DNA from 2 places in the Kitasatospora sp. NPDC041988 genome. Region 1 is predicted to be linked to the other one. Evidence: riboswitches for the same ligand, from Rfam matches in the RefSeq annotation. Region 1 holds a riboswitch; the other holds the start of a gene.

The links. Region 1 has a riboswitch for S-adenosylmethionine ahead of ACZ6NC_RS15045 (hypothetical protein). Riboswitches for the same ligand answer to the same signal wherever they lie in the genome.
Region 2: it holds a riboswitch for S-adenosylmethionine, as region 1 does, so the genes downstream of both, ACZ6NC_RS03590 (aminotransferase class V-fold PLP-dependent enzyme) here and ACZ6NC_RS15045 (hypothetical protein) in region 1, are expected to answer to the same signal.

The regions. Positions count from the first base shown of each region.
Region 1 covers NZ_JBVJCO010000012.1:152,955-157,667, reverse strand. Annotated here, with positions in the region: gene ACZ6NC_RS15050 (PTS transporter subunit EIIC) at 164-1,729, shown strand; SAM riboswitch class I at 1,864-2,005, shown strand; gene ACZ6NC_RS15045 (hypothetical protein) at 2,012-2,287, shown strand; gene ACZ6NC_RS15040 (IclR family transcriptional regulator) at 2,526-3,239, shown strand; gene ACZ6NC_RS15035 (G1 family glutamic endopeptidase) at 3,378-4,109, opposite strand; gene ACZ6NC_RS15030 (hypothetical protein) at 4,260-4,713, opposite strand, start outside.
Region 2 covers NZ_JBVJCO010000002.1:142,174-146,886, forward strand. Annotated here, with positions in the region: gene ctaE (aa3-type cytochrome oxidase subunit III) at 1-409, opposite strand, end outside; gene ACZ6NC_RS03580 (hypothetical protein) at 807-1,232, shown strand; gene trpD (anthranilate phosphoribosyltransferase) at 1,358-2,434, shown strand; SAM riboswitch class IV at 2,547-2,664, shown strand; gene ACZ6NC_RS03590 (aminotransferase class V-fold PLP-dependent enzyme) at 2,715-4,079, shown strand; gene ACZ6NC_RS03595 (Lrp/AsnC ligand binding domain-containing protein) at 4,083-4,364, opposite strand; gene ACZ6NC_RS03600 (rhomboid family intramembrane serine protease) at 4,406-4,713, opposite strand, start outside.

The DNA of each region.
Region 1 (4,713 bases):
CGGCGAGTTGCCCCGGGCGGCGAGGTCGCGAGCGCCATTCTGGTGATCCTCGGCTCGCTCGACGCTCCGGCGGCCGCCGCGTTGCTCCATCGCACCGTCGGTCGCCCGCGCGACGCGCTCCGGCAGCTCTGACATTCCGCATCGAGCCCACGGAAGGCCCGTCATGTCCGACGACAAGCATCGTGCCACCGCCGAAGCCATCCTCCCGCTCGTCGGGGGCCCCGCCAACATCCATTCCGTCGCCCACTGCATGACCCGGCTGCGGCTCGGCCTGCGCGACCGCTCCCTCGTGGACGAGGAGAAGCTCAGCGCCCTTCCCGCCGTACTGGGCGTCGTCAAGGACGGCACCTATCAGATCGTCCTCGGCCCGGGCGTCGTGGCCCGGGTGACACCCGCACTCCAGGCCCTCCTCGACGGGCGACGGGAGCGGGAGGACGACGGCGCCGCCCCAGGACCGGATGACGCCCGGGAGGGCCCCGGCACCGGTGCCGCCGTCGGCGCCGAGGACCTGGCCCGGCGCGGCGCGGCGATCAGGGCGGAGGCCGGGGCCAGGAACGCGACCCCGGTCAAGCTCGCGCTGCGCCGGATCGCGAACGTCTTCGTGCCGCTGATCCCCGCGCTGATCGGCTGCGGCATCGTGGCCGGTGTCAACGGCGCGCTCACCAACCTCGGTTGGGCTCCCGGCCTGGTGCCGGCGCTCACCGCGATCTCCTCGGGGTTCATGTCCCTGCTCGCCGTCTTCGTCGGCTACAACACGGCGAGGGAGTTCGGCGGCACACCCGTGCTGGGCGGCGCCGTGGCCAGTGTGACCGTCTACGCGGGGGTCTCCAAGGTGGAGGTCTTCGGCCACCACCTCGCGCCGGGCCAGGGCGGGGTGATCGGAGCGCTCGCCGCCGCACTGCTGGCGGTCCAGGTCGAACGGTGGACCCGGCGGGTGATGCCCGACGCCCTCGACGTCCTGCTCACTCCGACGGTCACCGTGCTCGTCACCGGCCTGGCCACCCTGTTCGGCCTGATGTTCGTCGCCGGAGAGGTCTCCACGGCGATCGGCGATCTCGCCACCTGGCTGCTGTCCCACGGCGGCGCCCTTGCCGGGCTGGTGCTCGGGGGTCTGTTCCTCCCCCTGGTCATGCTCGGCCTGCACCAGGCGCTGATCCCGATCCACACCACCCTGATCCAGCAGCAGGGCTCCACCGAGCTGCTGCCGATCCTCGCCATGGCCGGGGCCGGACAGGTCGGCTGCGCCGTCGCCGTCTACCTGCGGCTGCGCGGCAACGCCTCGATCAGGGCGACCATCAGGTCCGCCCTGCCCGCGGGGTTCCTCGGCATCGGCGAGCCGCTGATCTACGGGGTCTCGCTCCCACTCGGGCGGCCGTTCGTCACGGCCTGTCTCGGCGGTGCCTGCGGCGGGGCCGTGGTGGGGCTGCTGGGCCAGCTCGGTGCCACCATCGGCTCGACCGCCATCGGCCCCTCCGGTTGGGCGCTGTTCCCGTTGCTGACCGGCTCACGCGGCCTCGGGGTCAGCGCGGCCGTCTACGCCGCCGGTCTGGTGACGGGATACGCCACAGGCCTCCTGGCCACCTACTACTTCGGCTTCACCCGCGAGATGCTCGACGAGCTCGATGCCCTCGCGCCGAAGCACGGTCCGGCCACCGACGCCGCCACCCCGGCCGAGGCCCCCGGGTCCTTCGGCGCCGGCCTCGACACACCTGCGGCCCCGAAGTCATGAACGCGGGTGCGCAGCTGCGAATGCCGCCACTCACGTCGGCCGGGGGAGGCAGAGACCCGTCTCGAACACCTCGCGATCACCCGGCACGGGAGGCCGTTGGCAGAGCGGCGCGACGGTCTTGTATGGTTTCTGGCGAATCATCCAGAGGGGTGGAGGGATCGGCCCTACGAAGCCCCGGCAACTCCCCGGTCATGTCGACGCCCGACCACGGGCCCGACCGCCGGGATCAGTGCCAACTCCGGCCCGGCGCCAACGTGGCGCCGGGAGAGATGAGGAGAAGCGGTGCTCTCTCTGCCCTCCGTCGCCTGGGATCCGCGCGCGCTGAAGCGGCCCGCCCCGAGCGACGTCCCCGGCGCCCCTGACGTCCCTGACGTCGCCGGCGCCCCCGACGCGTCCGCCCCCGCGTGCCCGCGCACGTCGTCCGCCGTACCGCTCACCGTGCCCCGCACCACGCCGCACACCGGACGCCGCACCACGCCGCACGCCGGACGCCGCACGCCGGGCGCCCCGGCGTGGGCCGCCATGCCGACCCCCGTCGCCGGCGCCCGCACACGCTGACCGGACGCCCGCCCCGGGCTTCGGCCCGCCGGACGCGACGCGCCCCCTCGGCTCCTCGGCTCCTCGGACGCGACGCGCTCTCCCCCACCCCTCCCCGGCTCCTACCGGCGGCCCCGCAACGGCGCGGGACGTGACCCACCCGACACACCGCCGACGGCGCCGCGCGCCGATTCCGCCTGCCGCCACCGTGCGGCCGGCGGGTCAACCGCGCCTCGAAGAAAGAGACTTGGTACTACCCATGGACAACACCAGCGGTGTCGGCGTTCTCGACAAGGCCGCTCTGGTGCTCAGCGCACTGGAGTCAGGCCCCGCCACGTTGGCGGGGCTGGTCGCCGCCACCGGTCTGGCGCGGCCCACGGCCCACAGACTCGCCGTCGCACTCGAACACCACCGACTGGTCACCAGGGACATGCAGGGCCGGTTCATCCTCGGCCCCCGTCTCTCCGAACTCTCCGCCGCCGCGGGCGAGGACCGGCTGCTCGCCACCGCGGGCCCGGTCCTGACCCACCTGCGCGACGTCACCGGCGAGAGCGCACAGCTCTACCGCCGCCAGGGCGAGATGCGGATCTGCGTAGCCGCCGCCGAGCGGCTCTCCGGCCTGCGGGACACCGTCCCGGTCGGCAGCACCCTGCCGATGAAGGCCGGCTCGGCCGCCCAGGTCCTGCTGGCCTGGGAGGAGCCCGAGCGCCTCCACCGCGGCCTCCAGGGCGCCCGCTTCACCGCCACCGCACTGAGCGGCGTCCGCCGCCGCGGCTGGGCCCAGTCGATCGGCGAACGCGAACCGGGCGTGGCGTCGGTCGCCGTACCCGTCCGCGGCCCCTCCAACCGCGTCGTGGCCGCCGTCTCCGTCTCCGGCCCGATCGAGCGCCTGACCCGCCACCCCGGCCCCCTGCACGCCCAGGCCGTCATCGAAGCCGCCCGCCACCTCACTGAGGCCCTGCGCCGGACCTGACCACCGACAGACCACCGACAGACCAGCATCCGACCGGCCATCCGACCGACCGTCCCTTCTCCGCGGACGGTTCGGCGCCCTTCCCCGCGTAGAACGACACGGCGGAGCCCGCGACCGGGTGCCGGGCAGCCGCCATGCTCAGCTGTGTTTCCACATCACGTCGAAGGCCGTCCCGCCGGCGGTCAGCGCTCCAGGCGCGGCCCTTTCGACACCGTCCCTGACCATGGTGATGTCCTCGGGAAAATTGGCCCCGAGGCTCATTCCGTTGACGTAGCAGTCGGTGAACGAAACCTTGCCGAAGTCGGCCAACGGCCGCACCCCGCCGGACTGCCTGGTCGGCGCCTCGGCGACCACTTCGGCCGTCATCCGCTTGGGGTCCGTTCCGTCCGGCGGCTTCGTAGAGGTGGTTTCGACCCACTTCTGCGTGACGTCGCGGAGGGTGAGCTCGTACGTCTCACCGACGTAGACGACACTGGCCTCAAGCAGGTCGCCGGGCACGACCGGGTCGTTGTACACAACCGGGTACGCCGGCAACATCTCGTACCAGGCGTAGTACTCCGGCGTGCCACCATCGCAGCTCACGGCGACGCCGGTCTGCTCAAGAATCCGGCCGGTCTTCCAGCCGTCCAGGCCGACCCAGAAGGCCGCACTCGCGTCGGGGTCGCTGCAGTCCGCGGCCGGCTGGATCCAACTGGCGCGCACTTCGGTGAAGTCGTAGGCCTTGCCGGTCGCGACGTAACCGGACCACTTCCTGCCCTCGGCAAGGGGCTGCGGCTGCGCGGCGAGCGCTGTGGGCGCCAGGGGCACGCTGCCGAAGAGCGCCAGCGCGGCAACCGCGGCGACCAACGCGAGGTGACGTCGTGCGCGCATGCTTGCTCCATGAAAGGCGTCGTGCGGCAGTGAACGGCCGGTCACTCGGCGACGGCAGCAGGGTTCATCTCCATGCAAACCACTCAACGGCAGGTCGGCAACCCGGCGGTTCGGTCCGCCTGGCACCCGCTCGCCGGTGAGCCGCTGTGGTCAGACTCGACGGGGTGGCCCTGGCGGTGCGGTCTGCGCGGACGACACGTGCTTGAGCTGCAGCACGGGCCGTTGCAGTGACGCGTCGACGGACGAGTAGAGACTGACCCGGAAGGCCCAGGCACCGCCGTCCGTCTCGGGTTGCTCGCGCTCGCCCCACCCGACGAGTGCCCGCGTGAGCGCCGGGACCGTGTCCTCGTCGTACGTTCCCACGGTCGACTGGACGACCGGCAGGAGCGCCGACACCGGCGGGCTGCCGGGGACGAGGGTGTACTCGTAGCGTGCGCCGATCGCGATCGTCCGGCCCGCCGGGTCGCCATCGAAGACGGTGTCGAACATCGCCGTGAGCGGATTGTGGTCGGGTGGGTCCCAGGGGCCGATGGCGATGGCGCCGGTGAGGTCGATGAACGGCACCACCGGCTCGGCCTGGCCGACCTCCGGGGTCCGGTACACG
Region 2 (4,713 bases), on a different contig from region 1:
GGTCGGAGGACAGCGAGAGGCCGTCCTTCTTGACCAGCTCGGTGTACTCGAAGATCTGGCCGCCGATGAAGATCGCGCCCATCACGAAGGTGATGACGAACCACGACCGGAGCTTCTTCACGTCCCCGCGCTCGGCAGCGAACACGCCGAGCTGGCAGGTGAGCGAGGAGAGCACGAGGATCGTGGTGTTGACCGAGGAGAAGGGCACGTTGAGGGCGTGCGCCTTCTCGCTCCAGAACTCGGCTCCCTTGACGGAGCGGAGCGTGAAGTACATCGCGAAGAGGGCCGCGAAGAACATCAACTCGGAACTGAGCCAGACGATCGTTCCGACGCTGACCATGTTCGGCCGGTTGACCGATCCGTGCGCGTGCCCGGTTTCTACTGCTGTTGCTGTCGCCACGACGGACATTATGTCGGTCCCTTATTCCGTCTTCACGCCGGGGGGTGTCCCTCGGAGTGTCCGGTGCGTGCGGTATGCCCCAGTGGGACCCGACGGAGCGTCCGGACGGGGGCTGAGCAGCGGCGTGTCCCTTTTCTGACGGTTCTTCGAAGGCCCCTTCGACCCCCTTGCCCAGCGTGTCGCTGCACGCCCGCGCGGCCCGCGGGGAGTAAGGGGAGTGGCCGTTCTGTCGGCCGTACGGGTGGACTGCACCGTCGAGGGTGACGCGCCGTCCTCCGGGCGGGTGAGTCGTGGGCGCGGCGGCTTGAGATGGATCTCGCGGGAGCGGCTCGGCGGCCGGTGATCGGGAGTAGCATCCGGGTTGAGGCGAACGTGGTCCGGATCACACTTTGAGGGAGCAGGGCCCATGGCGTACACGACCGACGAGACGCTGACCGTTCTCGTCTACAGCCACGACCGCAACACCCGCGAGCAGGTGCGGACGGCGCTCGGCCGCCGGCCGGCAGCGGACCTGCCGGAGCTGTCCTACCTGGAGTGCGCGACGACCCCCGCGGTGCTGAAGGCACTGGAGAAGGGGGGCGTGGACCTCTGCGTGCTCGACGGCGAGGCGGTACCGGCCGGCGGGCTGGGGCTCGGACGGCAGCTGAAGGACGAGATCTACGGCTGCCCGCCCGTGCTGGTGCTGATCGGCCGGCCGCAGGACTCCTGGCTGGCCGCCTGGAGCCGGGCCGACGCGGCGATCTCCCAGCCGGTGGACCCGGTGGCGCTGGCCGAGGCCGCCGCCACCCTGCTCCGGGCCCGGCTGGCGAAGCGGACGCCGGCCACCCGTTAGAGGAGGCGCATCTCAGCAGGAGAGAAGAAGGGTCGCGGCGGGACGGTGGCGTCCCGCCGCTCGATAGGCTGACTCCAACCCTACGGAGATCCCTTTCCGGGAACCGACGAGAGCTGGAGTCAGCCATGGTGAACGTGAACCCTGCGAACGGCGGCAAGGACCCCGTGCAGGTGGTCCGCACCTGGCCGGACATCCTGTCGGCGCTGTTGCGGGGCGAGGACCTGGGCCAGGCGGACACCGCGTGGGCGATGGACCGGATCATGAGCGGCGAGGCCTCCCCGGCCCAGGTGGCGGGCTTCATGGTGGCGCTGCGGGCCAAGGGCGAGACGGTCGGGGAGATCGCCGGCCTGGTGGACTCGATGTACGCGCACGCCGAGCCGCTCTCCATCCCCGGCCCGGCGGTGGACGTCGTCGGCACCGGCGGCGACCGCGCCAGGACCGTCAACATCTCGACCATGTCGGCGATCGTGGCGGCGGCGGCCGGCGCCAAGGTGGTCAAGCACGGCAACCGGGCCGCCTCCTCGGCGAGCGGCTCCTCGGACGTGCTGGAGAAGCTGGGCATCGCCCTCGACCTCTCCGCCCGGCGGGTCGCCGAGGTGGCCGAGGAGATCGGGCTCACCTTCTGCTCCGCCGCCATGTTCCACCCGTCGATGCGGCACGCCGCCACGGCCCGGCGCGACCTCGGGGTGCCGACGGCGTTCAACATCCTGGGCCCGCTGACCAACCCGGCCAAGGTGACGGCCCACGCGATCGGCTGCTTCGACACCAGGCTGGCCGGGCTGATCGCCGGGGTGCTGGCCCGGCGCGGCTCCAGCGCGCTGGTCTTCCGCGGCGACGACGGCCTGGACGAGCTGACCATCACCACCACCTCGCGGGTCTGGATCGTGCGCGGCGGCGAGGTCGGCGAGACCACCTTCGACCCGCGCGAGGTCGGCATCGAGCTGGTCGGCATCGAGGCGCTGCGCGGCGCGGACCCGGCGTACAACGCGGACGTCGCCCGTCGGCTGCTGGCCGGGGAGCGCGGGCCGGTCCGGGACGCCGTCCTGCTGAACACGGCGGCGGCGCTGGTGGCGCTGGACCTCACCGACGCGCCGCTCACCGAGCAGCTGGCCGCGGGCATGGAGCGGGCCGCGGCCGCCATCGACTCGGGCGCCGCACTGGACCTGCTGAACCGCTGGTCGGAGGCCACCAGCAAGGCGTGAGGCGGTGGTTGGGGCCCGTACGGGGGAGTGACCCCCGTGCGGGCCCCTTGTGCTGTCCGGATGGCGGACCTGTGTTTGACCACCCGGCGGACGCGACCTAGAGTCTTCGGCAGGTCATGAGTGACAGCGCAGAGCCCCAGCTTGCTGTCCGGCAACCCTCCGTCCGTGGCGGGGTGCCCTGGGTGAGGACCGGGTCCCGCGGCAATCCGTCCGCGTGACAAGCGCGGACGCCGGCTGACACGTACTCCCGGGGTCCTGACCCCCGAAGGAGTGCATCCTCATGTCCGTTGCCACCGAACTCTGCGCCCCCCTCGCCGTCCTGGGCCACGACGTCCAGGTCCCGCTGGCCAGCGGCGAGAAGGTCGGGTACGCGGCGCTCGACTACGCCGCCAGCTCCCCGGCGCTCCAGCGGGTCTGGGACGACGTCGCCGCCTACGCCCCCTACTACGGCAGCGTGCACCGCGGCGCCGGCTACCTGTCGCAGCTCTCCACCGACCTGTTCGAGCAGAGCCGCCGTACCGTCGCCGACTTCCTCGGCCTGCGCGAGGGCGACCAGGTGGTCTTCACCCGGGCCACCACCGACTCGCTGAACCTGCTGGCCGGCGCCGTCCCGGCCGGCACCCGGGTCTTCGCGTTCGAGACCGAGCACCACGCCTCGCTGCTGCCCTGGGCCCACGCCGGACTGGACGTCACCTACCTGCGCGCGCCGCGCTCGCGGGCCGAGGCGGTCGCCGCCCTGGACGCCGCGCTGGCCGAGGCCCCCGAGGGCCCCAAGCTGCTCTGCGTCACCGGCGCCTCCAACGTCACCGGCGAGCTCTGGCCGGTCGCCGAGCTGACCGGGACCGCGCACCGGTACGGCGCCCGGGTGGTGCTGGACGCCGCACAGCTCGCCCCGCACCACCGGGTCTCGGTGCGCGAGCTGGACGTGGACTGGATCGCCTTCTCCGGCCACAAGATCTACGCGCCGTTCGGCGCCGGAGTGCTGGCCGGCCGCGCCGACTGGCTGGACGCGGCCGAGCCCTACCTGGCCGGCGGCGGCGCCACCCGTACGGTGGCCCGGGAGGCCGACGGTTCGGTGGCCGTCCAGTGGCACACCGGCCCGGCCCGGCACGAGGCCGGCTCGCCGAACGTGATCGGCGCCTACGCCATCGCCTCGGCCTGCCGGGCGCTCACCGAGGCCGGCTTCGACGCGCTGGAGGCCCGCGAGCAGCAGCTGATCGCCCGACTGCAGGCCGGCCTGGCGGAGGTCCCGCAGGTCAAGGTGCTCAACCTGTTCGGTGCCGACTCGGCCCGGGTGGGCGTGCTCTCCTTCGTCGTCCAGGGCTGGAACAGCTCGCACTTCTCGGCCGCGCTCTCCGCCGAGTACGGCATCGGGGTGCGCGACGGCCTGTTCTGCGCGCACCCGCTGGTGCGCACGCTGCTCGGCGACGAGGAGGTGGCACCGTCCGAGTGCGGCGCGCCGGAGCCGTCGCTGCCGGGCGAGCGGAGCCTGAACGCGATCCGGGTCAGCTTCGGCGCCGGTACCCCGGACGAGCACATCGAGCGCTTCCTGACCGCCGTCCGCGAGCTGGTCACGGACGGCGCGGCCTGGAACTACCGCAACGAGGGCGGCCGCTGCGTCGTCGACACGCGGCGGGAGGGCTGAACCCTACTCGTCGAGGCCGAGGGCGAAGGCGGCCTCCAGGTCGTGCTGGGAGTAGGTGCGGAAGGCGATCTGGGTCTCGGTGTGGGCCACGCCCGGGACCTTGTTCAGCCGGCCGGGGATCACGTCGGCCAGGTCGTCGTGCCGGCGCACCCGCACCATCGCCACCAGGTCGTAGCCGCCGGTGACCGAGTAGACCTCACTGACGCCCTCGATGGCCGCGATCGCCTCGGCGATCTCCGGGATGCGGTCGACGCTGGTCTTGATCAGGACGATGGCGGTGATCACTGTTCGGGCTCCTTTGTGAGGTGCGGCCAGCGTATCGGGCGTCAGCCGGACCGTCGCGAGGGGCGGGTGGCCAGCGTGCAGGCGTACAGGAAGCCGGCCGAGAAGCCGATCACGTGCACGAGGTAGGCCACCCCGGGCCCGGCCGAGTGCACCGACCACCACTGCAGGGCGAACCAGAGCCCGAGCACCAGCCAGGCCGGGAACCGCAGCGGCAGGAAGAGCAGCAGCGGTACCAGCGTGGTGACGCGGGAGCGCGGGTGCAGCCGCAGGTAGGCGCCGAGGACGGCCGAGATCGCCCCCGAGGCGCCGATCAGCACCCGGGTCGAGTCCGGCGAGTGCGCCTCGGCCA